DNA from 3 places in the Pectobacterium sp. 1950-15 genome. Region 1 is predicted to be linked to each of the others. Evidence: predicted binding sites of a transcription regulator. Region 1 holds the regulator's gene; each other region holds the start of a gene.
The links. The regulator CRP, encoded in region 1, controls carbon source genes, mostly activating them, when cyclic AMP is high. The targets are predictions, from matches to a motif close to ATGTGANNNNNNTCACAT.
Positions count from the first base shown of each region.

Region 2: a site for CRP is predicted at 2,299-2,316, ahead of WCT94_RS12245 (PTS mannitol transporter subunit IICBA). Genes of this name have one in related genera too.
Region 3: a site for CRP is predicted at 2,377-2,394, ahead of WCT94_RS11110 (GntP family permease). Genes of this name have one in related genera too.

Region 1 is NZ_JBBBQR010000008.1:215,203-219,465, reverse strand. It holds gene WCT94_RS11570 (hydrolase) at 1-251, shown strand, start outside; gene WCT94_RS11565 (YheU family protein) at 253-489, shown strand; gene WCT94_RS11560 (phosphoribulokinase) at 615-1,484, shown strand; gene WCT94_RS11555 (OsmC family protein) at 1,598-2,005, opposite strand; gene crp (cAMP-activated global transcriptional regulator CRP) at 2,379-3,011, shown strand; gene argD (bifunctional acetylornithine/succinyldiaminopimelate transaminase) at 3,202-4,263, opposite strand, start outside.
Region 2 is NZ_JBBBQR010000009.1:135,365-139,627, forward strand. It holds gene WCT94_RS12240 (mannitol-1-phosphate 5-dehydrogenase) at 1-69, opposite strand, end outside; gene WCT94_RS12245 (PTS mannitol transporter subunit IICBA) at 131-2,038, opposite strand; gene WCT94_RS12250 (DUF3053 domain-containing protein) at 2,568-3,284, opposite strand; gene glyS (glycine--tRNA ligase subunit beta) at 3,570-4,263, opposite strand, start outside.
Region 3 is NZ_JBBBQR010000008.1:100,206-104,468, forward strand. It holds gene WCT94_RS11095 (pirin family protein) at 1-601, shown strand, start outside; gene gntR (gluconate operon transcriptional repressor GntR) at 764-1,759, shown strand; gene WCT94_RS11105 (gluconokinase) at 1,769-2,281, opposite strand; gene WCT94_RS11110 (GntP family permease) at 2,440-3,816, shown strand.

The DNA.
Region 1 (4,263 bases):
TGCCTCAGATACGTAAACCGCTGCTCATCATCCATGCGAAGGACGATCCTTTCATGACGTCAGAGGTGATCCCCGATCTGTCGCAGTTACCGTCTAATATTGAATATCAGCTAACAGAACACGGCGGGCATGTCGGCTTCGTCGGTGGAACGCTGATGAAACCGGAAATGTGGCTGGAACAGCGCATTCCCAACTGGCTTAGCCCATTTTTGGACCACGCCACCGATTCCCCTTTGACGCAGGAACCCTAGCGTGATTATTCCCTGGCAACAGCTCGATCCAGAAACGCTGGATAACATCATCGAATCTTTCGTCCTGCGGGAAGGTACCGATTACGGCGAACAGGAGCGGTCGCTGGCGCAAAAAGTGGAAGATATCCGCAGACAGCTCAAGTCGGGCGAGGTGGTGCTGGTGTGGTCTGAGTTACATGAGACCCTCAATATTATGCCGCGCGACCAGTTCAATGCCGGAGGGCATGCCCCCTATTGAGCATGCCGAAAGGCGTGAAAGAATGCGCCAAACATGCTAACAATGATAAAAACTTACGTCATTTTTGAGGATGCGCGCAGGCTCTCGGCCTATGCGGGCATCGCGATCACGGAGTTACGCATCTTATGTCACATCAGCATCCGATCATTGCGGTTACCGGCTCCAGCGGGGCGGGAACCACGACAACCAGTCTGGCCTTCCGTAAGATTTTTCAGCAGTTTGACCTACGTGCCGCCCAGTTGGAAGGCGATAGCTTTCACCGCTATACCCGCCCGGAAATGGACATGGCGATTCGCAAAGCGCGTGATTTAGGGCGCCACATCAGCTACTTCGGCCCGGAAGCGAATGACTTCAGCCTGCTGGAACAGTCGTTTATCGAATATGGCCTACACGGCCGCGGCCAGACGCGTAAATACCTTCATACTTACGATGAAGCTATCCCCTATAATCAGGTTCCCGGAACATTCACGCCGTGGGAGCCGATGCCGGAACCTACCGACATCCTGTTTTATGAAGGGCTGCACGGCGGCGTAGTCACCGAGCAAAACGACGTGGCACAGCATGTCGATCTGCTCGTCGGCGTGGTGCCAATCGTCAACCTGGAATGGATTCAAAAGCTGATTCGTGACGTTAATGAGCGCGGCCACTCGCGTGAAGCGGTGATGGATTCCGTCGTCCGCTCAATGGAAGACTACATCACCTACATCACCCCACAGTTCTCTCGTACGCACATCAACTTCCAGCGCGTACCTACCGTGGACACCTCCAACCCGTTCGCCGCTAAATCGATTCCCTCGCTGGACGAAAGCTTCGTCGTGATTCACTTTCAGGGGTTGGATAACATTGATTATCCCTATCTGCTCGCCATGTTGCAGGGCTCATTTATCTCCCACATCAACACGTTGGTCGTTCCCGGCGGGAAAATGGGGCTGGCGATGGAGCTCATCATGGCACCGCTGGTGCAGCGGTTAATGGAAGGGAAAACCATCGAATAAGCATCGAGAGACACGGGGCGACCACAGGGATGAGGCCTCCCTACGGGGACCTCCCCCTGTGTTTCCCCTAATAACAGGCTTAAGTGAACAGAACTAGTGCCCAGAGAGAGGGATTATTCCAACACTCTAATTTCGTGGCTGTGCGTTACCTCAACGGCTTTGCCCAGCATCAGTGCCACAGAGCAGTATTTTTCCGCAGACAGAGTGACCGCGCGCTCGACGGCTTTGTCGGTCAGCCCTTTCCCCGTAACGATAAAATGCAGATTAATATGGGTAAATAAACGCGGCGCTTCAGACCGGCGCTCTGACGTCAATTTCACTTCACAATCCGCCACATCGTTACGACCTTTTTGCAGAATCGACACCACATCAATCGCGCTGCATCCCCCCACTGACATCAACACCATTTCCATCGGACTGGGCGCTTTATCGCCGGAATTGCCGTCCATCAAGATCTGGTGCCCTGATGCGGATTCGCCCAAAAACGTTAAGCCTTCAACCCATTTTACCCGTGCCTGCATGGTGCCTCTCCACTAAAAATTTTTTGAAAATTTATACCGTTACTGTACAAAAACCAGCGTTAATCAGAGCTTTGTCATGCTGAAGCGAGACAACACAAGACACGTCCTTAAAGCTGTGTTAAAACGAAAATAGAATAGACCTTTTCTGGACAAAGCCAGAAACGAAGAAGATGATGACGTAGCCAGATATACCCAGCCACGTTTACGTTGCAGCAAGGCAGCAACCGGAAAATCAAGGGTACAGTGGTTCCAGTATATTCCCTGACGTCATTCTGCCTAGACTGAATTTTATTTTTTAGCAGTTAAACACGCCGTACAGGGAACTCTGACCCCTGTAATTTGCGCAGTGAATTACAACAGAGGATGATAGCGAATGGTTCTCGGCAAACCGCAGACAGACCCAACTCTCGAATGGTTCCTTTCCCATTGTCATATCCACAAGTATCCATCGAAGAGCACGCTTATTCACCAAGGTGAAAAAGCAGAAACGCTTTACTACATCGTGAAAGGCTCTGTCGCAGTGCTAATCAAAGATGAAGAAGGCAAGGAAATGATTCTTTCCTACCTCAATCAGGGCGATTTCATCGGCGAGCTCGGCCTGTTTGAAGAAGGTCAGGAACGCAGCGCTTGGGTGCGGGCAAAAACCGCCTGTGAAGTGGCTGAAATCTCCTATAAAAAATTCCGCCAGCTCATCCAGGTTAACCCTGATATTCTCATGCGCCTGTCTGCACAAATGGCAAGCAGACTCCAGGTTACCTCAGAGAAAGTCGGCAACCTCGCCTTCCTTGATGTAACCGGCCGTATTGCCCAAACCCTACTCAACCTGGCCAAACAACCTGATGCCATGACGCATCCAGATGGCATGCAAATAAAAATTACCCGTCAGGAAATTGGGCAAATCGTTGGCTGCTCGCGTGAAACCGTGGGCCGCATTCTGAAAATGTTAGAAGACCAGAACCTGATCTCTGCGCACGGTAAAACGATTGTCGTTTACGGCACTCGCTAAATCCCTGTCGCTGTACCCTACCAATAAAAAAGCGTGAAGCCTCGGCCTCACGCTTTTTTTTATGGCGAGCGTCCTGCTCGCCACCCTACGGGCCGTCGCAAGCGACGTTGAAAAACGTTCCCTACGTTTTTTTATGGCGAGCTTCCTGCCCGCCACCTTACAGCCATCGCAGCAACGTTGAGAGAATAACTCAGTTCGCTGCGTTAACCACCTGTGCGACGGCTTTGGCGAACTTCGCCATCCCCTGCACAATATCGTCTTCATCAATGATCAAAGACGGCACAAAGCGGATGACGTTCGGCCCTGCCATCAGCACCATCAGACCCTGCGCTGTTGCAGCAGCCAGAAACTCGCCCGCGCGGCCATGCCACTGCGGCTTCAGCTCTGCCCCCAGCAGTAGCCCCATACCGCGAACCTGCTCGAATACAGCGTACTGCTGGTTAATTTTCTCAAGCTCACTAACAAAACGATCGTGCCGATCTGCCACGCCTGACAGCACTTCCGGCGTGTTAATGATATCCAGCGCGGCTTCGGCCACCGCACAGGCCAGCGGGTTGCCGCCATAAGTGGTGCCGTGTACCCCAACCGTCATCACAGAGGCGATTTCTTCCGTCGTCAGCATCGCGCTAATCGGGAATCCACCGCCCAACGCTTTAGCGGTGGTGAGAATATCCGGCGTAATACCGTAGTGCATGTAGCTGAATAATTTACCGGTACGCCCCATCCCACTCTGCACTTCATCAAATACCAGCAGCGCCTTGTGCTGATCGCACAGATCGCGAACGCCTTGCAAGAACTCAGGCGTAGCAGGCGTAATACCGCCCTCGCCCTGAATCGGCTCCAGTACGACTGCGCAGGTGTGATCGTCCATCACTGCTTTGACCGCAGCCAGATCGTTGAAAGGAACATGGACAATATCCGCAGGCTTAGGTCCGAAACCATCGGCATATTTAGGCTGTCCGCCAACCGAGACGGTGAACAGCGTCCGACCATGAAACGCATTGTAGAAGGCGATAATCTTGGTTTTATACGGGCTATGGCGTTTAACCGCATAGTGACGCGCCAGTTTAAATGCGGCTTCGTTAGCCTCAGCACCGGAGTTAACAAAGAACACACGATCGGCAAAAGTGGCATCAATCAATTTGCTGGCGAGGCGTAGTGCAGGTTCGTTGGTGAAAATATTGCTGGTGTGCCACAGTTTTTCACCCTGCTGCTGCAATGCATTAACCAGTGCAGGATGGCAGTGGCCCAG
Region 2 (4,263 bases), on a different contig from region 1:
GGCATCCGCCAACAATTTCCCAATAAATCCACGGCCAATATTACCCGCGCCAAAATGTAATGCTTTCATGAGACATAACCTTAAAAAAACATAAAAAGAGGCCGCCCGAAGGCGGCACTAGCCACATCAATTAGGCACTCTTTTTACCGGAGAGTAAGTCGAGTACTTCCTGAACATCCTGCGTGTGCGCCAGACGTTCAATGACAGCGTCATCATCCAGTGCGTTGGTCAGGCTGGTGATGACCTGAATGTGTTCGTTGTTACGGGCAGCGATACCGATAACCAGACGTGCAACTTCATCTTCTTCATCGCCAAAGCGCACCCCTTCAGGGTATTGGCAGAAAACCACGCCCGTTTTCAGCACGCGATCTTTCGCTTCAATTGTACCGTGCGGCACGGCGATCGACTCACCCAGATAGGTAGAGGTCAGCTTTTCGCGTTCCAGCATCGCTTCAACATACTCAGGCTCGACGTAGCCACCTTTCACCAGTTGCTCACCGGCGAAACGGATTGCCTGCTCTTTGTGTGTCGCATGCTGATTCAGGAACACATTGCCTGCGCCCAGTTGGAACAGGTTTGTCTGCGTATCGGCTACAGCGGGTGCAGCCGTTGCGACGGTTTCAGGCTTCGCGGCACCCTGTGCAGCGACCAGACGCGCCGCCAGATCGCTATACAGACCGCTATCAAGGAAGTTGGTCAGCGAAATGTGCTGTGCCTGCGGCGCATGACGCATCGCGCGCTCGGTCAGGTCACGGTGCGTAATCACCAGATCGACATCGTCCGGCAGACTATTGATCGCGCTGTTAGTCACCGAAATGTTGGTCAGCCCGGCATCCTGCACTTTCTTGCGCAGCACGCCAGCACCCATCGCGCTCGAGCCCATACCGGCGTCACAGGCTACGATGATTTTACGCACGGTGCTCATATCGCCGCTGACGCCAGCGCTCGTCGCCGTACCTTTCGCGGACGCTTTCATTTCCTGTACGCGGCGCGTCGCGTCACCCAGGTCTTCTTCTTTTTGCTTGGTGCTTTTCAGCAGAATCGCCGACACGATGAAGGACACCGCGAAGGCTGCCGCAATGGCCGCAAGGTTAGCGAAGTAAGCACCTTTTGGCGTCATCGCCAGCACTGCCAGAATAGAGCCCGGAGACGCAGGAGAAACCAAACCGCCGCCCAGTACGCTCAGCGTAAACACGCCGGTCATCCCGCCCAGAATCACCGCGATAATCAGACGCGGATTCATCAGGACATAAGGGAAGTAGATTTCGTGAATCCCGCCCAGGAAGTGGATAATCGCCGCGCCCGGCGCTGACTCTTTCGCGTTACCACGACCGAAGAACATATACGCCATCAGCACGCCCATACCTGGGCCTGGGTTCGCTTCGATCAGGAAGAAAATAGACTTGCCAGTTTCCGTTGCCTGCTGAATGCCCAGCGGTGAGAAGATACCGTGGTTAATCGCGTTGTTCAGGAACAGAATTTTCGCGGGTTCAACGAAGATGGACGTAAACGGCAGCAGGTTGTTCTGTACCATCAGGTTAACGCCGGAAGCCAGCACCTGAGAGAAGACTTCAACCAGCGGACCAATTGCCAAAAATGACAGAATTGCCAACAACATACCGATAATACCGGCAGAGAAGTTGTTGACCAGCATTTCAAAGCCGCTCTTGATTTTACCGTCGACCATACGGTCAAAACGTTTGATCGCCCAGCCACCCAACGGGCCGACGATCATCGCGCCGAGGAACATCGGGATATCGGTCCCGACGATCACACCCATCGTCGTAATCGCACCCACCACGCCGCCACGTTCACCGAATACCAGACGTCCGCCGGTATAACCAATCAGCAATGGCAGCAAATAGGTAATCATCGGACCGACGAGCTTCGCCAATGTTGCATTGGGGAACCAGCCAGTAGGGATAAACAGCGCGGTAATAATACCCCAGGCGATAAAAGCGCCAATATTGGGCATGACCATATTACTGAGGAAGCGACCAAAGTTTTGCACTTTGATCTTAATATCTGGTGAAAGCATAAAAACACACCCCTATTGAAACGCGCTGACAATAAGAGCGCGTGGTAATTATCGTGAGACGGCGTGGCAATATGTGTTAGTTGCAGCGATGGTTAGCAACAACGACCGACAGCCTTATTTTTACCGAGATATCAGCAGTGACCAAAACCTCGGCTGTTATAGGCATATCGGTAATCAAAACACCGATTGCTTCCGTCAGTATTACTGTATGCAGCGCGGACTCTAACACGCTGTTTTCATACCGCAACTCCATGGCAGGAACGTGACAAAAATCACACAACCACCCTACATCAACGATACAAATAGGTGATTTACTTCACAAAAAACCGTTAAAAATGAAAAACTAAACCGATTCCCAGACAAATACAGCCCTTTATATGTGATTCACATCACATTTTAATGACCCGTATTTGTTTTATTTATGTGACGACAATCACAATTTATTTTTACTCTCTCGCCTGCTCTCGCCCTCTTATCCAGAATACCTATCCGTAATAGCGCATCGCTAGAGCATGAGAAAACGACGCGATTAGGGATAATTCACGCCACTTACCCCTCTGAGCGCATTCATTAAATTCTGCTGTTGCATGGGTAACGTCGCCACCATGCCGTTATATTGCGCCACCTGCTGCGGCGTACGGAATTGTACAGACGCACCATTGAACACGGCCTGATCGCCCTGAGCCTGAAGGAAATCGCCGATCTGAGTCAGGCTCTGTGCGAAAGCAATCGCATTCGGAATGGCGGGCAACAGCGCGTTAGTTGGCTGTATTACCGTGCGTGCATACAGCCGCTCATAGGGTATCTGCACTTCTTCAGGCTGTTTTAACGTCCGGTGAGCATTGTCCGCCTGCACTTTCGCCGCCTGCACATGCTGGCTCAGCAGGTTCATTGCCCCGATAGATTGCCGCAGGCCATCACGCTGTGTCAGATAGTCTTTAGGGACGCGAATGCGGGAAATTTGCCCCAGCATCGGCGTAAGACTGCCGGATACGGCTTGATTAAACTGCTGAGAAAAGGTGGTTAAAATCGCGTAATCGTTGGCAAAATTGCCAAAACTCTTCTTTTGCTCTTCCGTCAATGTCGGCAGCGTTCCATCCTGCTGCGACTGCGCGCTTTGCAGGAACGCAATGAATGCCTTCCGCTGCTCCGCCTCACTGTCACCACAGGCAGCCAACTGCAATGCCGCCAGAATAACCAGAACTGGCAGCAGCCAGCGTGAACGGTACATCATCAGCCTTCTCATGCCCTACTCCTGTTATGCTCACTGCCCCGCCAGTCGCGTCCTCTTCAAACAGAAACGCGCTGACGTTGGATTTTCCATGACAAGATTTTCTACGACATAAGCATAGTCGAATCAGGCTGGCTGTGCAGAAAAAGGCCAGGTCTGACAACGAATAGCCATTGTTTAAGTATCGAAATACACGGAGGCGATCACAGGGGTGAGGCGGGACGTTTTACAGCGCGGAAAAAATAACCCCCGAACAGGAGAACCTACTCGGGGGTTGAGACGACGGTAACGCTATCGCCGTTATTGCAGGACGGAAATATCCGCTACCTGCAAGAACAGCTCGCGCAGTTGGCTCAGCAGCGTCAGGCGGTTCACACGCACCTGCTCATCTTCCGCCATGACCATCACCTGATCGAAGAATGCATCGACAGGTTCACGCAGTGAGGCCAGCTCAACCAGCGCTTCCTGATAGCGGCCTTCAGCGAACAGTGGCGTCAGCTTGTCGCGCAGCACGACAAGGTGCGTTGCCAGCGTAATTTCCGCGGCGTCTTTCAATACGGCTGCATTAACGCTTTCGTTCAGCGTATCGGTAGATTTCGCCAGAATGTTGGAAACACGCTTGTTAGCCGCGGCCAGCGCTGCTGCAGCATCCAGCGAACGGAAGTGGCTGACGGCTTTCACGCGGGCATCGAAATCCGCCGGACGAGTTGGACGACGCGCCAATACCGCTTGAATGGTATCCACGCTGTGACCTTCTTCCTGATACCAGGCGCGGAAACGGCCGAGCATAAACTCAATCACGTCATCCACAACGTTGGTGTTAGTCAGCTTGGCGCCATACAAACGCACCGCTTCTTCGGCCAGCGTCTGCAAATCCAGCGGCAGGCGTTTTTCGACAATGATGCGCAGCACACCGAGGGCGGCACGACGCAGCGCAAACGGATCTTTGTCGCCTTTCGGATGTTGGCCAATGCCAAAAATCCCTGCCAGCGTA
Region 3 (4,263 bases), 110 kb from region 1:
TGATTTCATGGGGTTTTCGGCACTGCGCGTCATTAATGAAGACGTTATCGAAGGCGGGCAGGGCTTTGGCACACATCCGCACAAAGATATGGAAATTCTGACCTATGTTTTATCCGGTGCCGTTGAGCATCAGGACAGCATGGGAAATAAAGAGCAGGTGCCAGCAGGTGAATTCCAGATTATGAGTGCGGGCACCGGTATTCGTCACTCTGAATACAATGCCAGCAAGGACGAACCGCTGCATCTGTACCAAATCTGGATTATCCCGGAAAAAACTGGGCTGACGCCGCGCTACGAGCAGAAGCGCTTTGATGTGCAGCAAGGGCGCCAGTTGGTGCTGTCCCCGGATGCGCGTGAAGGTTCGCTGAAAGTCTTTCAGGACATGACGCTGTGGCGTTGGGCGCTGAAAGCGCAGGAGCAATCGGTGTATCAGATTCAGGCTGACCGTCGCGTCTGGATTCAGGTGGTGCGTGGTACGGTAGAGATTAATGGTCAGAAAGCGGAAACCAGCGATGCGTTCGCAGTCTGGGACGAAACGGCGATCTCTGTTCATGCCAGCGAGGACAGCGAAATCCTGCTGTTTGATTTGCCGCCAGTATAAGGATGGCTAAGCAAGAATGGAAAAGCCTGCGTAGGGAAGGACGCGGGCTTTTTATTTGTCACGACCTGATTTCATCCTTCAGATTATGCCCCTCAGCCTTTACTTTCCTGACGCTTTTTTTGTTAGACTTAGATTACTGTTTTTCAGGCATTTTAGTCGACGATGAAGAAAAAAAGACCCGTTCTCCAGGACGTTGCTGACCGCGTTGGGATTACCAAAATGACGGTAAGCCGCTATTTGCGTAACCCTGCGCAGGTGTCAGCCGCGTTGCAGGAAAAGATCGCTATTGCATTGGATGAGCTGGGCTATATTCCCAATCTCGCGCCGAATATGCTTGCCAGCTCCACCAGTCGGGCGATTGGGGTGCTGCTGCCGTCATTAACCAATCAGGTTTTCGCTGAGGTATTGCGCGGTATTGAACGCACGGCGGAAGCGCACGGCTACCAGACTATGCTGGCGCACTATGGCTATCATCCTGACAGAGAAGAACAGCGCCTGACGTCACTGCTGTCGTATCACATCGATGGGCTTATTCTGGCCGAACGCACCCACACGCCGCGAACGCGCCAGATGCTGGATGTCGCCGGCATTCCGGTGGTGGAACTGATGGATTCCGTCTCGCCCTGTCTGGATATGGCTGTCGGATTTGATAACGTTGAAGCCGCGCGTCAGATGACGCTGCGTATGGTTGCGCTGGGGCACCGTCATATCGTCTATCTCGGGGCGCGGCAGGATGAGCGTACGATTATGCGCTGCCGGGGCTATGAACAAGCGATGTGGGAAAGCGGGCTCAAAAGCTATTGCGTGATGAGCGAACGGGCATCTTCCTATTCACTCGGTGGCGAACTGCTGCGGCAGACGCAGGCGGAATACCCGCAGGTCGATAGCGTATTTTGCACCAATGACGATTTAGCCGTCGGCGCAATGTTTGAATGCCAGCGCCAGGGATTGCGCGTGCCGGAGGATATTGGCGTAGCGGGTTTCCACGGACACGACATTGGTCAGGCGATGGTGCCGAAGCTGGCTAGCGTACTGACGCCGCGTGAGCACATGGGGCGTGTCGGCACCGAGCATTTGCTGGCTCGTCTACGGGGCGAGCCAGTTGCGCAGTGCATGGTCGATGTCGGTTTTACCGTGCTGGACGGCGAAAGCCTTTAAGCCGCTGCGTTAGCCTGCTGCACGCAGTGCGTCAACGCAGCGCTGTACGACGTCTTCCCGAGTGCCGTCAATATCGATCTTCAGGACATCCGGTTCATCGCTGCCCGGTTCTTCCAGCGCATCGAACTGGCTTTTCAGCAGCTCCGTCGGCATGAAGTGGCCTGCCCTGGCTTTGTGGCGCTCCAGAACCAGCTCAAAGCTGCCTTTCAAATAGATAAACACCATCTTTTCGTTCCCTTCGCGCAGGCGGTCGCGGTAACGCTTTTTCAGCGCGGAACAGACGATGATGCCAGTCTCGTTTTTGTGTGCCAGGCTATAGGCGACATCGCTAAGACGCTCCAGCCACGGCGCGCGGTCGTCATCGTTCAGTGGCGTGCCGCTGGCCATTTTCTGGATATTCGCGCGCGGATGCAGATCGTCGCCGTCAATAAATTTTGCCTGAATGGCGCGGCCAAGTTCAGCGCCAACTGAGGATTTTCCACTGCCTGATACGCCCATCAGAATAATGCTTCGACCTGACATAATTTGATCTCTATCTCAAAATGTAAATTAAATGGTACTTAATGGTTCCTGATTTTAACATGTTACCCGTATCATGTTACCGGTATCAAATGATGATGTGATGCATCTCACAAACAATTAGCCAACCCAGACCGAGTGCCCTAAAGAGAGTATTAACGATGACAGAAATCACCTCCGCCTATAGCGCCAGTGTGTTGTTGACCATTGCCGCTGGCGCAGTCGCACTGTTACTGGTGCTGATTATGCGCTTTAAAATCCATGCGTTCCTGGCGCTGACACTCGTCAGTCTGGTAACAGCATTGGTAACAAAAACACCTTACGAAAAGATTGTGCCGACGCTGCTGAGTGGCTTCGGTAGTACGCTGGCATCCGTTGCCCTGCTGGTTGGACTAGGGGCAATGATTGGCCGCCTGTTAGAAGTGACTGGCGGTGCGAATGTGCTGGCGGATACGCTAATCAATAAATTTGGCGAACATCGTGCACCTTTTGCGTTAGGGGTTGCTTCTCTGCTGTTCGGCTTCCCGATCTTTTTTGATGCAGGTCTGGTTGTTATGCTGCCGATTATTTTCAGCGTAGCGAAGCGTTTTGGCGGTTCTACATTAAAATATGCCTTTCCCGCTGCGGGCGCATTTGCTGCTATGCACGCCTTGGTACCGCCACATCCCGGCCCCGTTGCTGCGAGTGAATTGTTAGGGGCTAACATCGGGCTGTTGGTGATCATCGGTACGCTTATTGCGCTGCCAACCTGGTACTTCGGTGGGTATCTCTACGGCCTGTATGCAGGGAAAAAATTTGATATCAAACTGCCTTCGAGCTTCCTGTCTGCTGTTGAAACGGATACGACCGTTAAACCACCACGTTTTTCCGTTGTTCTGAGTATTTTGTTGCTGCCATTGGTGTTGATTTTCCTCGATACCGGGCTAAACACGTTGACGGTAATGGGGATGGTGAGTGGCGATAACGGCGTGGTGCAGTTCTTGCGTATGCTAGGGAAAACCCCTGTTGCGTTACTGATCACGGTGTTTTTTGCTCTGATGGTCTTTAGCGGCAGCAAAAGCCGAGCGCATCTGGAAAAAGTTTGTGATGGGGCATTAGGGCCAATTTGCGCCATTATTTTGGTAACCGGTGCAGGTGGCATGTTCGGTGGTGTTCTGCGTGCCAGCGGCATCGGCAACGCGCTATCCGGTGCGCTGGCAGATACGGGCATGCCTGTTATCGTTGCTGCATTTGTGGTGTCGATGGCACTGCGTGTGGCGCAGGGTTCTGCAACGGTGGCACTGACGACCACGGCGGCGTTAATGGCACCCACAGTGGCGGCGACCACGGGATTAAGCCAGTTTGACCTGTGCTTTATCGTAGTGGCGATTGCGGGGGGGGCGACGGTGCTGTCGCATGTGAACGACTCCGGGTTCTGGCTGGTCAGCCGTTTCCTCGAAATGGATGAGAAAACGACCCTGAAAACCTGGACGGTAATGGAGACGCTGCTCGGCACCATTGCGTTCCTGCTGGCGTTAGTGGGAAGTATTTTCCTCTGATATGTTTTGCTCCCTTCTTGCAGAGGGGGGCTTTTAGTCACATTTTTATGCCGACTAAGAGACGGTTTCGTGCGCGATAATGTCGTTATTTTCATGCTACTTCATAGCACGCGCCCGACATGGGGCGGCTCAAACGCCGCTCGCCCCATGACCCCCTGGCTTCTGGCTAAATTATGCCGCTACGCGGTGCCATCGGTGTTCATGACCACTTTTCGAGCCGACTGTGACGCGCTTACTTGCCCCATAAACGGGGCTCGCCCTTCGGGCCAGCACAAGTGCTGTTCAAAAACGTCTCTGACGTTTTTGTCCGGCGTGGCACAGCCTTTCGCGGCGTCCTTGCCGCTCACTCGGTGGTCATGCCCATCGCTGCATAATTTTTACGCCAGATAACGTCACCCCCATAATAATTTGCACATTTATGCATAAGACACAGGGGGAAACGGAGTT